Regions from separate parts of the Streptomyces sp. NPDC014006 genome, predicted to be linked through region 4. Evidence: riboswitches for the same ligand, from Rfam matches in the RefSeq annotation. Region 4 holds a riboswitch; each other region holds the start of a gene.
What was found. A riboswitch is a leader RNA that binds a small molecule or an ion and turns the genes downstream of it on or off. The one in region 4 is predicted to bind cyclic di-AMP.
Positions count from the first base shown of each region.

Region 1 (4,220 bases), on a different contig from region 4:
GGCGGAGCTGATGACGCACCTGCTCAATATCGACCCGCCGGACCACACCCGGCTGCGGCGCCTGGTCAGCAAGGCGTTCACGCCCCGCCGGGTCGCGGAGTTCGCGCCGCGCGTGCAGGAGCTGACCGACCACCTCATCGACCAGTTCGCGCACAAGGGCTCCGCCGACCTCATCCACGAGTTCGCCTTCCCGCTGCCCATCTACGCCATCTGCGACCTGCTCGGCGTCCCCCGTGAGGACCAGGACGACTTCCGGGACTGGGCGGGGATGATGATCCGGCACGGGGGAGGGCCGCGGGGCGGGGTCGCCCGGTCGGTGAAGAAGATGCGCGGCTACCTCGCCGAGCTGATCCACCGGAAGCGGCAGGCCCTGCCCGCCGAAGCCGCCCCCGGCGAGGATCTGATCTCCGGCCTGATCCGCGCCTCGGACCACGGCGAGCACCTCACCGAGAACGAGGCCGCGGCGATGGCGTTCATCCTGCTGTTCGCCGGCTTCGAGACGACCGTCAACCTCATCGGCAACGGCACCTACGCCCTGCTCACCCACCCCGGGCAGCGGCACCGGCTGCAGGACTCCCTCGCCAGGGGCGAACGCGCGCTGCTGGAGACCGGGGTGGAGGAACTCCTGCGCTTCGACGGCCCGGTGGAGATGGCGACCTGGCGGTTCGCCACCGAGCCGCTGAGCATCGGCGGGCAGGACATCGCCCCCGGTGACCCCGTCCTCGTCGTCCTGGCCGCCGCCGACCGCGATCCGGAGCGCTTCCCCGGGCCGGACGTGCTGGACCTCGCCCGCCGTGACAACCAGCACCTCGGCTACGGCCACGGCATCCACTACTGCCTGGGCGCCCCGCTGGCCCGCCTGGAGGGCCAGGCCGCCCTCGCCACCCTGCTCACCCGGCTGCCCGACCTCCAACTGGACGCGGAGCCAGACGACTTGCGCTGGCGTGGCGGTCTCATCATGCGGGGGCTGCGGCAGTTGCCGGTGGTGTTCACGCCCGAGGGCACACAGGAAAATGACACCTCTTCAACTTTGTGATCTTCACGTGATCTGCGCGGCATGAACTTGTGACTGACGATCGTCTGCCGATACGTTCACTCGTCAGCGTGACGCCGCTGCCTCAAGGCGTCGCGCTGGTCACTGCTGTCTTGCGAAAGGTCACCGCATGCTCTCCGGGAACGGTCGACACCGTCGCCCCCGTCAGGCTCCGGCACTCCTCGTCGCGGCCGGAGTGACCGGCTCCGCCATCGCCATCCCGCTGCTCGGCGCGGCGAGCGCCCACGCGGCCGACGGCACGACGTGGGACAAGGTGGCCGAGTGCGAGAGCGGCGGCCGCTGGAGCGACAACCCCGGAATCGGGCTGTACGGCGGTCTGCACCTGTCGCAGGAGGACTGGGAGGGCCACGGCGGCCTGGAGTACGCGGCCCGCCCCGACCTCGCCAGCCGCTCGCAGCAGATAGCCGTCGCCGAGAAGGTCCTCGCCGACCAGGGCGTCGGCCACTGGACGGTGTGCGGGCTGACGTCGGGCCTGTCCGCCGACACCTCCGCACCCGACATCGACACGGGTGTACCGGGCGACACGCCGGGCGGCGGCTCGGCCTCCACCGGCGCCACCGCCGGATCGGACTCCTCCGGCTCGGGCGGGTCCACTGGTTCACCCGACTCCTCCGGTTCGGCCGGTACCTCCGGATCCACCGATACCTCCGGATCATCCGGAATCTCCGGTTCGGTGGACTCGCCCGGCTTGCCCGACTCCTCCGGCACGCCCTCCGGTACGGCGGCCGGCACTCCCTCCACGGGCAGCCCCGCGCAGCCCTCTGACGGCCTGTCGTCCACCACCCCGTCCGCGGGCGGTGCCGGCGAGTCCGGCGCGTCCGGAAGTGCGGAGCACGGCACCTCGCAGCCGTCCGACAGCGCCTCCACCGGTGCCGCAAACAGCGACGATCCGGACAACCTGCGCCAGATCGTCGGGGATTCGGGGCTCGTCGACACCGGCGCCCTCGACGGCGGCGGCCGCCACCGAGGCGTCAGTGCACAGGAAGAAGTGACCGAAGCCGGCGCGACGCCCGTCTCGGGCCGGCACGCCTCGCGCTACACCGTGCGCGACGGGGACAGCCTCACGTCCATCGCCGACTCCCTTGGCGTCGCGGGCGGGTGGCGCGCGCTGTACGCGGAGAACCAGGACGCGATCGGTGCCGACCCGAGCCACATCGTGCCCGGTCAGACCCTGCTTGTCGGTGGCGAAACGGGCGAAAAGTAGCGGGAGTTGACGCCCTGTTTCGAGACTAATGTCCGCTTTGGTGAAAGTGTGGGATGAGTCTCAGAAGCCGTGATCGTCTTTGAAATTCGGCCGATCGCCTGTCTACGGTCATGACCGCTCGCCACCGCGAGCCCCGGCCGGCCGCAACGCCGAATCCTGCCAGCGGCCGCACGGGAACACTCGTCGCTTAACGCGCCGCAGGCAGGAGCGGGGGACCCAAGGTAAGCGCCGCGCCCGGCAGTTGAGCCGGAGCGGCTAGGGGTGAAGCCACACCTCCTCCAGGGGAGGGGTGGCCGGGCAACTCAACCGGCCCGAACCCGACAGCTCACCTCGCAGGCGTCGGTGAGGGGATCCACCATGCTGTTTTCCGGCAAGGGCAAGCACCGTCGTCCCTCCAAGGCCACCCGCGCCATCGCGATCGCCGGTGTCACCGGTGCCGCCGTCGCCGCTCCGCTGATGGCGGCCGGCAACGCCTCCGCCGCCACCACCTCCGAGTGGGACGCGGTCGCCCAGTGCGAGTCCGGCGGCAACTGGTCCATCAACACCGGCAACGGTTACTACGGCGGCCTGCAGTTCTCCGCCTCCACCTGGGCCGCGTACGGCGGTACCGCCTACGCCCCGCAGGCCAACGAGGCCAGCAAGGCGCAGCAGATCCAGGTGGCCGAGAAGGTCCTCGCCTCCCAGGGCAAGGGCGCCTGGCCGGTCTGCGGCACGGGCCTGTCGAGCACCCCCAACGACGGCGGCGCCTCCTCGAGCTCCTCCCAGAGCAGCGGCTCGTCCTCCCAGGGCACCACCACGACGCGCTCCACCGAGCAGCAGAGCGCCTCCCGCTCCAGTGAGCGCCCGGCGCAGTCGCAGAAGAAGCACAGCTCGAAGACCGTCACCACCCCGACCGGCAAGAAGGTCAAGAAGGGCGACGGCGAGTACAAGGTCGTCAAGGGCGACACCCTCAGCTCCATCGCCGAGAAGCACAAGGTCGCCGGCGGCTGGAAGAAGCTGTTCGACCTGAACAAGGACATCGTCGAGGACGCCAACCTGATCTACCCGGGCCAGCAGCTGCACCTGAAGTAAAGCGGCAGCCGGCAGGCCAAGGGCCGCTCCCCGTCCCCATGGGCTCCCCGCCCCGGTGCGTGTTCCCCCGTACGCACCGGGGCGGGTTTTGTCTGCCGCCGGTTCGGCGAATATTCGGCCAGAACGCCACCCCCCTTTGTTCCGACGGTGAACAATGGGTACGGTCTGTCTGTCCACGGGCCGGGCGGTCGGCTGGCCGATGGCCCCGGGGCGGTTAGGCTCTAGTCGCAAGGCTCACCAGCCCCGCACTTTCAGCGTCACATCCACGAAGGAGATGCTCGTGCCGTCCATCGACGTCGTCGTAGCCCGGGAAATCCTGGACTCCCGAGGCAACCCCACGGTCGAGGTCGAGGTCGGCCTCGACGACGGCAGCACCGGGCGTGCCGCCGTCCCGTCCGGCGCCTCGACGGGCGCCTTCGAGGCCATCGAGCTCCGTGACGGCGACGCCAGCCGTTACCAGGGCAAGGGTGTCGAGAAGGCCGTGCTGGCCGTCATCGAGCAGATCGGCCCGGAGCTGGTCGGCTACGACGCCACCGAGCAGCGTCTGATCGACCAGGCCATGTTCGACCTGGACGCCACCGACAACAAGGGCTCGCTGGGCGCCAACGCCATCCTCGGCGTCTCCCTCGCCGTCGCCCACGCCGCCTCCGAGGCCAGCGACCTGCCGCTGTTCCGCTACCTGGGCGGCCCGAACGCGCACCTGCTGCCGGTGCCGATGATGAACATCCTGAACGGCGGCTCGCACGCCGACTCCAACGTGGACATCCAGGAGTTCATGATCGCCCCGATCGGCGCGGAGTCCTTCTCCGAGGCCCTTCGCTGGGGCGCCGAGGTCTACCACACCCTGAAGAAGGTCCTGAAGTCCAAGGGCCTGGCCACCGGCCTCGGCGA
Region 1 is NZ_JBICAJ010000007.1:92,769-96,988, reverse strand. It holds gene ACF1GV_RS23830 (cytochrome P450) at 1-1,036, shown strand, start outside; gene ACF1GV_RS23825 (transglycosylase family protein) at 1,164-2,258, shown strand; cyclic di-AMP (ydaO/yuaA leader) riboswitch at 2,442-2,612, shown strand; gene ACF1GV_RS23820 (transglycosylase family protein) at 2,616-3,329, shown strand; gene eno (phosphopyruvate hydratase) at 3,610-4,220, shown strand, end outside.
Region 1: it holds a riboswitch for cyclic di-AMP, as region 4 does, so the genes downstream of both, ACF1GV_RS23820 (transglycosylase family protein) here and ACF1GV_RS20345 (C40 family peptidase) in region 4, are expected to answer to the same signal.

Region 2 (4,220 bases), on a different contig from region 4:
GGTGCACCACCGCGTCGCACAGCTCCATCAGCGCCGCCTTGGCGTCGCACTCCCGCAGCGGCGCCAGCGCCGCCCGCGCCTCTTCGGCGTACCGGACCGTGTCACGCCGCGCCTGCTCCAGCGCGGGGTGCGCACGCAGCGCGGTCAGCGCCTCCGCGTGTCGCGCGTCGTCGCTCAGATCGGAGTCCAGCAGCTCGCACAGCGCCCGGTCCTCCGGCAGCCCCAGCCGCTCGGCCCGCTCCCGCAGCCGCAGCACCGGCAGCGTCGGGATACCCTCGCGAAGATCCGTTCCCGGCGTCTTGCCGGACTCGTGCGAGTCGGAGGCGATGTCGAGCACGTCGTCGGCCAGCTGGAAGGCGACGCCCAGCCGCTCCCCGTACTGGGTCAGCACGTCCACGACCGTCTCGTCGGCGCCGGACATCATCGCGCCGAACCTGCACGACACCGCCACCAGCGAGCCCGTCTTGCCGCCGAGCACCTCGAGGTAGTGGTCGACCGGGTCGCGCCCGTCCTGCGGCCCCGCGGTCTCCAGGATCTGCCCGGTGACCAGCCGCTCGAACGCCAGTGCCTGCACCCGCACCGCCTCGGGCCCGAGGTCGGCGAGGATCTGCGAGGCGCGCGCGAAGAGAAAGTCGCCGGTCAGTACGGCGACCGAGTTACCCCACCGGGTGTTCGCGCTGGGCACGCCACGCCGTACGGCGGCCTCGTCCATGACGTCGTCGTGGTACAGCGTCGCCAGGTGGGTCAGCTCGACCACGACCGCCGACGGGACGACCCCCGGCGCATACGGGTCGCCGAACTGCGCCGCCAGCATCACGAGGAGCGGCCGGAACCGCTTCCCACCCGCCCGCACCAGGTGCTGCGCGGCCTCCGTGATGAAGGGAACCTCGCTCTTGGTGGCCTCGAGCAGCCCTTCCTCGACAGCCGCCAATCCGGCCTGGACATCGGCCTCGAGAGCCTGGTCCCGCACGCTAAGCCCGAACGGCCCGACGACGGTCACGAGGGGTCTCCTGTCTGCTGGTGCCGGTAGGCGATTACACGGTTTGTCGATAGGTCGCTGCCATCACTCAAGTCAGCGTATCCGGTCACGTTTCGATCACCGATAGCGCCCACGGTTACAGGCCAGGCGGTATCGGATCACGCCCGATATGTTTATCGATCAAATCTGATCAGCTGAAAAGTACCGATATCAACCATGCTCGCGTCGCGAAGACCACCCCCACCCTCCGCGAGCCACCCCGCCCCACCGCGTCACAACACGACCCGACTGCCCGCTTTGCCGTAATTAATCAGCCGATTCACCTTAGTCGTCTTGGCGGCAAATGTGTTGCAGCTGTGACACCAGTGAATTGGGTCACGCGCGCCCCTCACCGGCCCTCGGTGCGTCTACCCCGCATTTCGCCTGTCCCCACAAGCGAGTTGACCCTTGGCGATCGCAAAGGATCAAGCACCCCAAACAGCCCGACCAAGGTCAACCAGGGCGATAGGTGAAACCAGTACTTGTTCCCGGCATGTGCTCTCGCATAACTTCCCGGCCTGTCGGATGGACGCCTAATCCTGCCGCCGTCCGGCATCCACCATCGGACCAACTCATCCGTGTACGGCAGGAGCGGGGGACCCAGGTAAGTCGCCGAACCGGACGTCGTCGCCCCGACGACGCCCCGGACCGGCTCGGGGTGAAGCCGTGCCGCATCCGCGGCCGGCCGGGCATCTCCAGCCCGAACCCGACAGCTCACCTCGTAGGCGCCGGAGAGGAAGTTCGCCATGCCTGCTGCCGATCAGCACCGCCGCACCCGCACGTCCCGCCTCGTCCGCACCCTCGCCGTCGCCGGCGCCGGTGCCGCCGCCCTCGCGCTGCCGCTCTTCGGCGCGACCAGCGCCTCCGCGGCCACCCCGGCCACCAGCGCCACCGTGATCACGGCCGCCAACTCGGTCTACCCGAACAACCTCGACGGCTGGATCCGCCAGTCGCTGGACATCATGTCCAAGCACGGCATCCCGGGCACCTACGACGGGATCTACCGCAACATCATTCGCGAGTCCTCCGGCAACCCCGCCGCCATCAACCTGTGGGACTCCAACGCGGCCGCCGGTACCCCGTCCAAGGGCCTGCTCCAGGTGATCGACCCGACGTTCCTCGCCTACCACGTGTCCGGCACCTCCATGGACCCGTACGACCCGATCGCCAACATCACCGCGGCCTGCAACTACGCGGCCGCCCGCTACGGCTCGATCGACAACGTGTTCAGCGCGTACTGAGCCACTGCCTCACCCGAAGAGTCGTTCGAGGACGACGGCGATGCCGTCGTCCTCGTTCGACAAGGTGACCTCGTCGGCCACGGCCTTCAGCTCCGGATGGGCGTTGGCCATGGCCACCCCGCGGGCGGCCCAGGCGAACATCGGGATGTCGTTGGGCATGTCCCCGAACGCCAGCGCCCGCCCGGCGCTCAGCCCGAGATGGTCGGCCGCCCGTGCGAGCCCCGTCGCCTTGGTGACACCGCACGGCTGCAGCTCCACGGTCCCCGGCCCCGACATGGTGACCGTCGCCAGCGAACCGACCACCGCGCGCGCCGTCGCCGCCAGCTCGTCGTCGGACAGCTCCGGATGGCGCAGCAGCACCTTGCTGATCGGCTCGCCCCACAGATCGTCGCGCCGCCCGACCCGCACCGCCGGCAGCGTCGGGTGCGGCATCCGGTAGCCGGGCTCGATCAGCGTCAGCCCGTCCACGCCGTCCTGGTCGACGGCGGCGTACACCTCCCCCACCTCGGCCTCGATCTTGCCGAGCGCGGTCTCGGCCAGCTCCCGGTCGAGGGTCACCGACCACAGCAGACGGCCGGCCCCCGCGTCGTACACCTGCGCGCCCTGGCCGCACACCGCAAGCCCCGTGCAGCCGAGGTCCTCCAGCAGCGGCCGCACCCGGGGCGCCGGGCGGCCCGTCACCACCAAGTGCAGGGCACCGGCGTCCGCCACCCGCGCGAGCGCGGCCCGGGACCGGTCGGAGAGCGTGTCGTCGCCGCGCAGCAGCGTTCCGTCCAGGTCAGTGGCGATGAGGGCATATGCGAGGGGTGCGGCCATGATCAGAGAATACGGACCCCGCAGGTCACCCGTTCACCGCCCGATCCGGCGCCTCCGGAGCGAAGGCACGCTGTCGTCGTACACCGCGGGAACGCGGCCGCCGGACCGGGGACGCCGCGTTCCGCGCACAGCTCGTGCAGCCCGTGCTTGCTCGCCGGCCGGGATCAGCACGGTCGGCCGCCCGATCCGGCGCCCGATCCGCAGCAGCCCTTCGACCAGGTGCCCCGCTCCCTCCGCGCCCGTCGTCGGCCACACGAACGCGCGCCGCAGACAACGGGAGGCGGCGGCCGGGGTGCAGGAGTCCTCGGTGATCGCGTATTTGGGCACGCCCAGACGCCCCAGACCGCGGACCGCCCCGACACCGCCGTGGTGCAGCGGGTGGTGACCGAACTTCACGATCGAGGCCGGTACTTCACGGCCGGCCCGGAACGGCAGGCTTGCGGCACTGCCGGCCACGGTCCCCCACGTGTCCCCCGGCGGAACGGATGCCCTCCGTCCGTGTTCCCCACAAAGGATGCTGAGCCGGAATCGGCACCCCCGACAAGGACATGGCGGACACTGCGGACTCTTTAGACACTGCCCAAGACAGCCGACTCAGCCGTAACGTGTGCCGCGACCACCTGGATCGCACGGCCCTGGTGCCGTGTCCGACGTGCACGAAAGCGAGGCGGCACCGCATGCCCCCCTTCGACGTCTCCGAGGGCGACCCCTTCGGTGCGCACAACCTTCCGTACGGCGTCTTCTCGCCCGCCGGTTCTCCGGCCGAGCGGCGGGTCGGTGTCCGGCTCGGCGACCACGTGCTCGACGCGGGCGCGGCGGCGATGGCGCTCGGCTCCCCCTATGCCGCGCTGCTCGCCCAGCCCTCGCTGAACCCGCTCCTCGCCGCCGGCCGCACCGCCTGGTCCGACGTGCGGCGTGCGCTGACGGCGTGGGTCACCGTGCCCTCGCACCGCGAGACCGTCGAACCGTTCTTCCACCCGCTGTCCTCGGTGACCCTGCACCTGCCCTTCGAGGTCGCGGACTACGTCGACTTCTACGCCTCCGAGAACCACGCCCGGAACGTCGGCCAGATCTTCCGCCCCGACGCCGCCGACTCCCTCACCCCCAACTGGAAGCACCTGCCGATCGGTTACCACGGCCGCTCC
Region 2 is NZ_JBICAJ010000008.1:294,851-299,070, forward strand. It holds gene ACF1GV_RS27260 (polyprenyl synthetase family protein) at 1-1,000, opposite strand, end outside; cyclic di-AMP (ydaO/yuaA leader) riboswitch at 1,577-1,759, shown strand; gene ACF1GV_RS27265 (transglycosylase SLT domain-containing protein) at 1,765-2,259, shown strand; gene ACF1GV_RS27270 (HAD family hydrolase) at 2,269-3,075, opposite strand; partial or broken gene ACF1GV_RS27275 (ATP-grasp domain-containing protein) at 3,159-3,510, opposite strand; gene fahA (fumarylacetoacetase) at 3,753-4,220, shown strand, end outside.
Region 2: it holds a riboswitch for cyclic di-AMP, as region 4 does, so the genes downstream of both, ACF1GV_RS27265 (transglycosylase SLT domain-containing protein) here and ACF1GV_RS20345 (C40 family peptidase) in region 4, are expected to answer to the same signal.

Region 3 (4,220 bases), on a different contig from region 4:
CCCCTACCGGTCGTAGCAGCCGCAACGGCAACCGTCACCGAGCGCCGCGGACGCCGGAGAGCGTCGGTCAGGCCGACGCCCGCGTCAGCCGTGCCAGCTCCGCTTCCGTCAGGGTCAGCTCCGCCACGCTCAGCAGCGCCGGGAGCTGGTCCGTGGTGCGGGCCGAGGCGATGGGGGCGGCGACCGTCGGCTGCGCGGCGAGCCAGGCGAGGGCGACCGTGGCCACGGGGGCGTCATGGGCCTGGGCGACCTCGTCCAGGGCGGTGAGGACCGCGCGGCCGCGCTCGGAGTTCAGGTGCTGCGCGGCGCCGCCCGCCCGCGGGCTGTCCACGCTCGCCCCGGGCCGGTACTTGCCGGTGAGGAAGCCGGAGGCCAGCGCGTAGTACGGGACGGCGGCGAGGCCGGCGCCGGCGGCGACGTCCTGGAGGTCGCCCTCGTAGGTGTCGCGCGAGACGAGGTTGTAGTGCGGCTGGAGCGCCACGTACCGGGCGAGGCCCTCGCGGTCGGAGAACTCCAGGGAGGCCCGCAGGCGCTCGGCGGAGATGTTGGAGGCGGCGATATGGCGGACCTTGCCGGCCTTCACCAGCTCGTCCAGGGCGCCGATGATCTCCTCGACCGGCACCTCGGGCTGGTCGTAGTGGGTGTAGTAGAGGTCGATGTGGTCGGTGCCGAGGCGGCGCAGAGAGGCGTCGGCGGCGGCCTTGATGTTCGCCGCGCTCAGTCCCCGGTACTCGGGGTGCTGGCTGACCTTGGTGGCGATGACGACGTCGTCGCGGTTGCCCCGGGCCTTGATCCAGCTGCCGATGATCGTCTCGGACTCTCCGCCCTGGTTGCCCTCGGCCCAGGCGGAGTAGGCGTCGGCGGTGTCGATGAAGTTGCCGCCGGCGGCGCTGTAGGCGTCGAGGACGGCGAAGGAGGTCGTCTCGTCGGCGGTCCAGCCGAAGACGTTGCCGCCGAGGGCGAGCGGGAAGACCTCGAGGTCGGACGCACCGAGCTTGCGAAGAGCAGTCATGCCCCGTTTCAACGCCCCGGCGTCATCGGCCCATTCCGCACGGAAACCAACAGCGGGCAAACACTTGGGCGCACACGAACCGGCAGCCCTGACGTCGGGGGGTGTGCCGTCAGGACCGCCGGGGATCGGGAGCCGGACGAGGTGTCAGGGGTTGAGGCCCTTGTCCTGCAGCCACGCCATGGGGTCGATGCCGGAGGCCTGCCCGTCGGGGTGCACCTCCAGGTGCAGGTGCGGGCCGGTGACGTTGCCGGTGGCGCCCACGCGGCCGATGACGTCCCCGGTGGCGACCTTCTGCCCGACGCTGACGCTGATCGACGACTGGTGGCAGAACCACAGCTCGGTGCCGTCGTCGAGGGTGAGGATCGTGCGGTAGCCGTAGGAGCCGGCCCAGCCCGCCTCGGTGATGGTGCCGCTGTGAACGGCCTTGATCAGCGTGCCGGTGGGGGCGGCGAAGTCCAGGCCGGTGTGGTAGCCGGAGGCCCACATGGAGCCGGCCTGCCCGAAGCGGGAGGTGAGGGTGTACGAGGAGGTCGGCAGCACGTACTGCTTGGCGAGCTCGGCGAGGCGCTCGGCCTCGGCCTTCTTCTTCGCCTCCTCCTCCGCCTTCTCCTTCGCGGCGGCGGCCTTGGCGGCGGCCTCCTTCTCGGCCTGCGCGGCGGCCTCGGCGGCCTGCTTGACGACAGCGGCCTCGGCGGCGGTCTGCGCCTTGACGTCGACCTGGACCTGCTGCGACTCGGCCTGCGCCATGATCCGGTTGCGCAGCGTCTCACCGGCGCCGGCGGCCTGCTGCCCGTCGTCGGTGATGACGCCCATGTCGGTGAGCGGGGTGGCGGAGCCCTGGGGCCGGTCGTCCTCGTGGTCGGAGATCAGCGAGGCGACCGAGGGCAGGTCGGGCATGGAGATGGAGACCGGCGGCTTGCCGGTCTGCGCGCTGGCCATACCGCCCGCGCCGACGGCGGCGATAACGCCGACGCCGAGGACGGTGGAGCTGCGGGCGAGTCCGCCGCGCTGCTTGGCGACGCGGTGCCGGCCGCGGACGGGACGGACGGACTCCTCGGTGGGATTCCACTCCTCCCAAGGGCCCTCGTCGGTGCGGTGGCCGCCGTAGACCAAGGTCTCGGGGCCCTGCTGGTTCGGCACGGACGGGGCTGTCGGGGCAGGCCGGTTGGACGCCACGCGGGCGTACTCCTTTCCTTCCGTCTCGCCTACCGGGTTAGCTGACGGGTTCGGAGCAGGAAGGTCTCCTACGCGCGTATACCGGCCGTCGATCGACGGCGGCTGACGCGAGATTCACCCCAAAGTGGTGGTTCCCCGGTTCCCTACGGGATTCGGCGCGTGAGCGCGGAGCCGTCTCTTGTGACGGCTGGGACGACCGCGCTGCGTTATCGAACGTTAATAGACCGGGTAGCCGGATTCCAAGCCGTTCGTCTTGATCATTAACATTCTTGGCCTGGACTTTCACGCCACGACCGGCCCAAAAGGGGCGACTTGACCGCCCCTCAGGCGTCACGTCCAAAACCTTGTTTCGGTGATGGTGCATCAATTGTTATGCACAGGGCGCTCGTCCGCTCACACATGGTGACCTTCACGGTCGGCGTACGGCGAGCAGCGCCATGTCGTCCGCCATGCCGCCGCCGGAGTGCCGCCGGACATCCTTCGCGACGGCGGCGAGCAGGGCGCCGGGCTCGGTGACGACACGTCCGGTGAGTCGCGCCTCGACGTCGTAGAAGCGGCCGTGGCGGTCGCGGCTCTCGGAGAGGCCGTCGGTGTACAGCAACAGCGTGGCGCCGCCGGGAAGCGCGGCCTCCTCCGAGCGGTCGGGCCAGGGGGCCAGCTCGCCCATGCCGAGCGGCAGCGCGGGTTCGGCGGGCAGCAGCGTGCGCAGGGTGCCGTCGGCGTACAGCAGCACCGGCGGCGGATGGCCGCGGTTGAGGACGCGGACCACCCAGTCGCCGTGCGGGAGTTCGGCGAGGACGGCGGTGGTGAACCCCTCGAACGCGTCCAGCCCGTCGCGCCGGGCGCCCTCCCGGGCCAGCGCCTGCTCCAGCCGCTGGGCGACCGCCTCCAAGGTGGCCTCCTGCTCGGCGGCCTCCCGGAACGCCCCGATGACCACGGCCACGGCGGCGACCGCGCCCATCCCCTTGCCGCGCACGTCCCCGACGATCAGCCGGACACCGTACGGGCTGTCCTGAACGGCGTACAGATCGCCGCCGATGAAGGCGTCGGCGCGGGCGGCCTCGTAGCGGGCGGCGATCTGGAACACGCCGATCTGCTCGGCGGGTTCGGGCAGTACGGCGCGCTGGGCGGCCTCGGCGACCTCGCGCGCGGAGGCGAGCTGCTCGCTGCTGCGGCGCGCGAGGGCGTTGATCAGGACAGCCAGGACGGCGACCGTGGCGACCGTCACCAGCTCGGTGACGGCGTCCGTGTGCCAGACGATGCCGATCGTCAGGTGCAGGCCGAGCACGACGGCGACGGCGGCGAGCCCGGTGAGCACGGTGCCGCGGCGGCTGTAGAGCGGGGCCGCGACCAGGGGCGCGGCGGTGAAGAAGGGGGCCGCGGTGAAGTCGGACGGGGTGCAGTAGTCGTAGACCGCGCCGGCGGCGATCAGCAGCGCCGGCAGGATCCGGACGAAGGCCCGCGCGACGGAGATCCTCCGGCCCTCCTCGGGCCGCGGCTCCCCACCGCCCCAAGGGCCTGCGTCCGGCACAGGGTCACCTGGCAGCCGCACGGCGGCACCGGGGGCGCGTGCGCCGGGGCTGAGATCGAGGGCGGGGGCGCAGCCGCGGGCCCCGGGGTCGGTCCCGGCGTCGGGAACCCACCCGTCGGCCAGGGAGTCCCTCCCGGCCTCGGGAACGCGCCCAGCGGTTCGGGGGTACGGCCCGTCGTCCGTCGCGTCACCAGGCCGCACCGCTCGTCTCCCACCGTCCCTGTCGGTCGTCGTCCCGCCCGTCCAGGTTTGCCGGTGCGGGCGCGGACGGCGAGTGGTGAGGGCCGACCGGATGACGCCGGGCGGCAGGCCCGGAGGAGCCGGCCGACAGAAAAAACCGAGGGCCGGAAACCTTTCGGCTTCCGGCCCTCGGCCTTCAGTAGCGGGGACAGGATTTGAACCTGCGACCTCTGGGTTATGAGCCCAGCGAGCTACCGAGCTGCTCCACCCCGCGTCGTTGTGACTCCAGTGTACGCCATCCGCGGGGCACCCGACGACCAC
Region 3 is NZ_JBICAJ010000003.1:628,005-632,224, reverse strand. It holds gene ACF1GV_RS15155 (PrsW family intramembrane metalloprotease) at 1-16, shown strand, start outside; gene ACF1GV_RS15150 (aldo/keto reductase) at 68-1,012, opposite strand; gene ACF1GV_RS15145 (M23 family metallopeptidase) at 1,157-2,188, opposite strand; cyclic di-AMP (ydaO/yuaA leader) riboswitch at 2,200-2,356, opposite strand; gene ACF1GV_RS15140 (PP2C family protein-serine/threonine phosphatase) at 2,598-3,719, opposite strand; tRNA gene ACF1GV_RS15135 (tRNA-Met) at 4,100-4,173, opposite strand.
Region 3: it holds a riboswitch for cyclic di-AMP, as region 4 does, so the genes downstream of both, ACF1GV_RS15145 (M23 family metallopeptidase) here and ACF1GV_RS20345 (C40 family peptidase) in region 4, are expected to answer to the same signal.

Region 4 (4,220 bases):
GGTCCTCCTCGATCTCGATCAGCAGGTCGGTGTCGGCGAGCCGGATGCGGTCGCCGGTGGTCGGGCCGAACAGGTCGGCGTAGGCGCCGCGGGAGATCTCAGGCATCGAGGGCACCTCCGACCTGGCCGCGCAGGCCGGACACCACGCGGGCACCGGCGAGGGGGACGAGTTCGACGTCGGCCGGCAGACCCGGCTCGAAGCGCACGGCGGTGCCGGCGGCGACGTTCAGCCGCTTGCCGTGGGCGGCGGCACGGTCGAACTCCAGGCCGGGGTTGGCCTCGGCGAAGTGGTAGTGGGAGCCGACCTGGACGGGACGGTCGGCGGCGTTGAGGACGGTCAGCCGGGTGACCTCGAGCCCTTCGTTGCACACGACGGGGTCCTCGGCGAAGAGGATCTCTCCGGGAATCATGGCGGGTCCCCCGTCAGATGATCGGCTCGTGGACGGTGACGAGCTTGGTCCCGTCCGGGAAGGTGGCCTCGACCTGTACGTCGTGGATCATCTCGGCGACGCCTTCCATGACGTCGTCCCGGGTGAGCAGCTTGCGTCCGGTGGCCATCAGCTCGGCGACGGTGCGGCCGTCCCGGGCGCCCTCGAGGATGTGGGAGGTGATGAGGGCGACCGCTTCGGGGTGGTTGAGCTTGAGGCCGCGGGCCCGGCGCCTGTCGGCCACATCGGCCGCCACATGGATGAGCAGTCTCTCCTGCTCGTGCGGGGTCAGTTGCACGTCCCACCTCACAGTCCTTGCTCCGGACCGTGCGGGGTCCGGCTGCCGCAGCCACCGCGACGGGACAGGTGTAACACACAGACAAATTTCCCGACCGCGCTCAATTGCGGGCAGAAAAGCCCCTGGTGGCATGGGTCGGGAGGCTAGCCCGCCAGAGTTTCAACGACGTTAACCAGCCTTTGATGATCACATGACCGGCGGTAGACCGTCCCCATACCCGACGAGGACCGCCGGGTCAGTGGGCGCCCTGCCGAGACGGACTGACCGTCTGCTCCTGCGCGGACCCCTCCGCCTCCCGCAGCTCCTCGAGTCGCTCCAGACCCCCGGCCTTCCGCCACTGCCCGCCCACACCCAAGCAGAGCGTGAGTTGATCGACCGTTATCTGGAGGTCGTCGACCTGCTCGGCGGATCAATTCGGCCTGCCCCGCGACACCTACCGGGGACTGCGTGCCGCGCGGGCGCTCGTCGCCGAGGCGGTGGCGCTGCGCGCCGTGCTGACGCTGATGCACCAGCGCACCGTGCCGCCACGGGACGGGAGTTGAGTATGCCCCGAGCTGAGTTCAAACCGACCGAACGACGTACCCACTGTCGGCCTATCCGCACGCCTTTTTTTCGGGGGGTCCGAGTTGCGCAAGAGGCGGGGCGAGAGGGCGGAATGAAGGGTTCCGCCGCTGGTCCGGGGCTCGCCGGACAAGTGGACTCCCCATCGAACACAGGGGTAACCACCCGAACGGGTGAGTGGTGAGGAACACCACAAATACCCGGTTCCGTTGGGATTTTCGGACAGTTGTGGGCCAAGATCCCTGACTGACGACAAGCCCCCGCCACAACGGCGGGGCGATCCGGGCGGACGCCGAGTCCTGCCGCCGCCCGGATGACCGGTCGACAGGAGTGGATCGGCAGGAGTGGAGGACCCAAGCACGACGGGTCGCCGGAACGGTCATGCCACGACCGGACCGAGCTGCCCTTGGGGTGAAGCCGCGTCAGCGGCCGGGCTACTTCGCCAGCCCGAATCCGACAGGTCATCCTTCACAGGCGGCTGACGAAGGGTTGCGCATGACTGCGCTCAATCGTGTCCCGTCGCTCATGGCCCGGGCCGGAACGGCTTCCGCCCTGACCATCGCCGCGTTGGGCGGCTCGATCGTGGTCCCGGGCCTCGCCTCGGAGGCCGCCGCCGCGACGCCGGCGACCAAGGCGCTGCAGATCGCCGCGTCCAAGAAGGGCGCGCCGTACCAGTGGGGCGCCACCGGGCCGCGCCGGTTCGACTGCTCGGGACTCACGCTGTACTCGTTCAAGAAGGCCGGCAAGAAGCTGCCGCGTACGGCCGCCCAGCAGTACAACAGGACGCGCCACATCCCGGCCCGCAGCCGTAAGGCCGGAGACCTGGTGTTCTTCCACTCGGGGTCGAACGTCTACCACGTCGGCATCTACGCCGGGAAGAACAAGATCTGGCACGCCCCGAGGACGGGTGACGTGGTGCGCCTGCAGAAGATCTGGACCAGGAGTGTCTGGTACGGCCGGGTGAGCTGACCGGCCGGCCCTCCTCGGTCGTGCCGTCCGCCGACGCGCCGTGGCTCAGCCGAGGAGGGCCGGCAGCGGCTCCCAGCCGTGCTCAGCGCGTTCCTGCCGCCCCGCCGGACGTCGACGACAGCCGCCCGGCGGGGGGTCCATAGGGCCGATGTGACGTGCCGTCGGCTCAGCAGGGATGTGGCTTCGGTTCCGCCTGGCCCGGCGAGGGGACCGGCTCCGGGGGGAGCGCCCAGGGCAGCTCGATGGCGACCGTCTTGCCGCCCTCGCGGGTGGGGCGGACGCGGAGTCTGCCGCCGCACTCGGCGGCCAGCCAGCGGATGATGACCATGCCGCGGCCGTTGTCCTGCTGGACGGCCGCCGGCAGCCGCTTGGGGAAGCGGGGGTGACTGTCGGTGACGCCGATCCGCAGCAGTTCGTCGCGGTCGAGCACGACGTCCACCGTGAACGTCGGGGATTGCCCGAACGTGTGCTGAACGGAGTTCGTGGCCAGTTCGGAGACGATCAACCGGATGCTGTCCGCCAGCTCCGCGTCCGACGGCAGACCCCATTCCGCCAGGGTGCCGGCCACGAAGCCGCGGGCCGCGGACACCGAGGCGGGATCGCTCGGCAGAGTGATGGATGCTTCCAGGTGGTCTGCCATGGCGACGTCGTCCCTTTCCCACGGGACCGCAGTCCGGCACGGAGCCGGTGGTTCGAGTACGGTCCCGGACTGGTGCTTCGCCGCCAGACTGCCATCACCGCACCGCTCCCGGAGGCGATCCACCGAGTTATGCATATATCTGTCGCTCGAAGCGGTGAACTCTGCCACGGCGGACCGTGTCCGGGCGGCTCGGACGGAGTAAGGAGGGGCGCATGCAGCATGGTCCCGCGGTGCGCCGCCGGAAGCTGGGCGCCGAACTGCGCGCGCTGCGCGCCCGGGCGGGACTCACCAGCGGGGAGGCGGCCCGGCTGGTGGGCTGGCACCAGTCGAAAGTCAGCCGGATCGAGACCGGCTCGAGTGGCGCGAAACCGTCCGACGTGCGCTTACTGCTGGACGCGTACGGCGTCGACGACGACGAACTGCGTGACCTGCTGCTGGTGCTGGCGGGCTCCCAGGTCGGCGGCCGGGAGCACTGGTGGCATGCCTACCGCGGGGTGCTGCCCCCCACGTACCGCGACTTCATCAGTCTGGAGTCGCAGGCCAGCGCGATGCGCACGCTGGAGACCTCGGTCGTGCCGGGGCTGCTGCAGACGCCCGCCTACGCCCGCGCGGTGACCCGGGCGGCCGTCGGCGCGGTGGACGAGGAGCGGCTGGACGCGCTGGTGGAGGTGCGTCTGGCCCGCCAGGACGTGCTGCACGCGCATCCTCCGCTGAGGCTCAGCGCCGTGCTGGACGAAGCGGTGCTGCGCCGGGAGGTGGGCGGTCCGGAGGTGATGGCCCAGCAGTTGCGGCGGCTGCTTCAGGCGGCGCAACTGCCCCAGGTGCGGTTGCAGGTGCTGCCGTTCTCGGCGGGGGCGCATGTCGGCATCACCGGGCCTTTCGTTATTTTCTCATTTCCGAGCACTTCTGATCTGGACGTGGTTGTTCTCGACAACATGACGAGTAGCCTCTACCTCGAACGGAAAGAAGACCTCGGGGCCTACGCGGAGGCCTTCAACTCCCTTCGGATCCACGCCCTTTCCCCCGAGGACTCGTTGGATTTCATCGCCTCACTAGGTGACGGCGCGTAAGGAGGCACCATGACCGCACTGCCTCGGGACGTCTTTTCCAGTACCGATCTGCGCGACGTGCGCTGGCAGCGCAGCAGCTACAGCACCGGAGCGAACAACTGCGTCGAAACAGCCCGGCCGGCCTCGGGGCCATGGGCCGGGCTGCTCGCCGTACGCGATTCCAAGGCCCCGGACGGGCCCGCGCTGCTCTTCTCCCCCGGGAGCTGGGCGACGTTCACGGCCGCCGTGCGCCACGACTGAGCACGGCACACACC
Region 4 is NZ_JBICAJ010000005.1:461,078-465,297, forward strand. It holds gene ACF1GV_RS20325 (urease subunit alpha) at 1-106, opposite strand, end outside; gene ACF1GV_RS20330 (urease subunit beta) at 99-410, opposite strand; gene ACF1GV_RS20335 (urease subunit gamma) at 424-726, opposite strand; partial or broken gene ACF1GV_RS20340 (hypothetical protein) at 1,001-1,241, shown strand; cyclic di-AMP (ydaO/yuaA leader) riboswitch at 1,568-1,779, shown strand; gene ACF1GV_RS20345 (C40 family peptidase) at 1,783-2,256, shown strand; gene ACF1GV_RS20350 (ATP-binding protein) at 2,423-2,896, opposite strand; gene ACF1GV_RS20355 (helix-turn-helix domain-containing protein) at 3,109-3,966, shown strand; gene ACF1GV_RS20360 (DUF397 domain-containing protein) at 3,976-4,206, shown strand.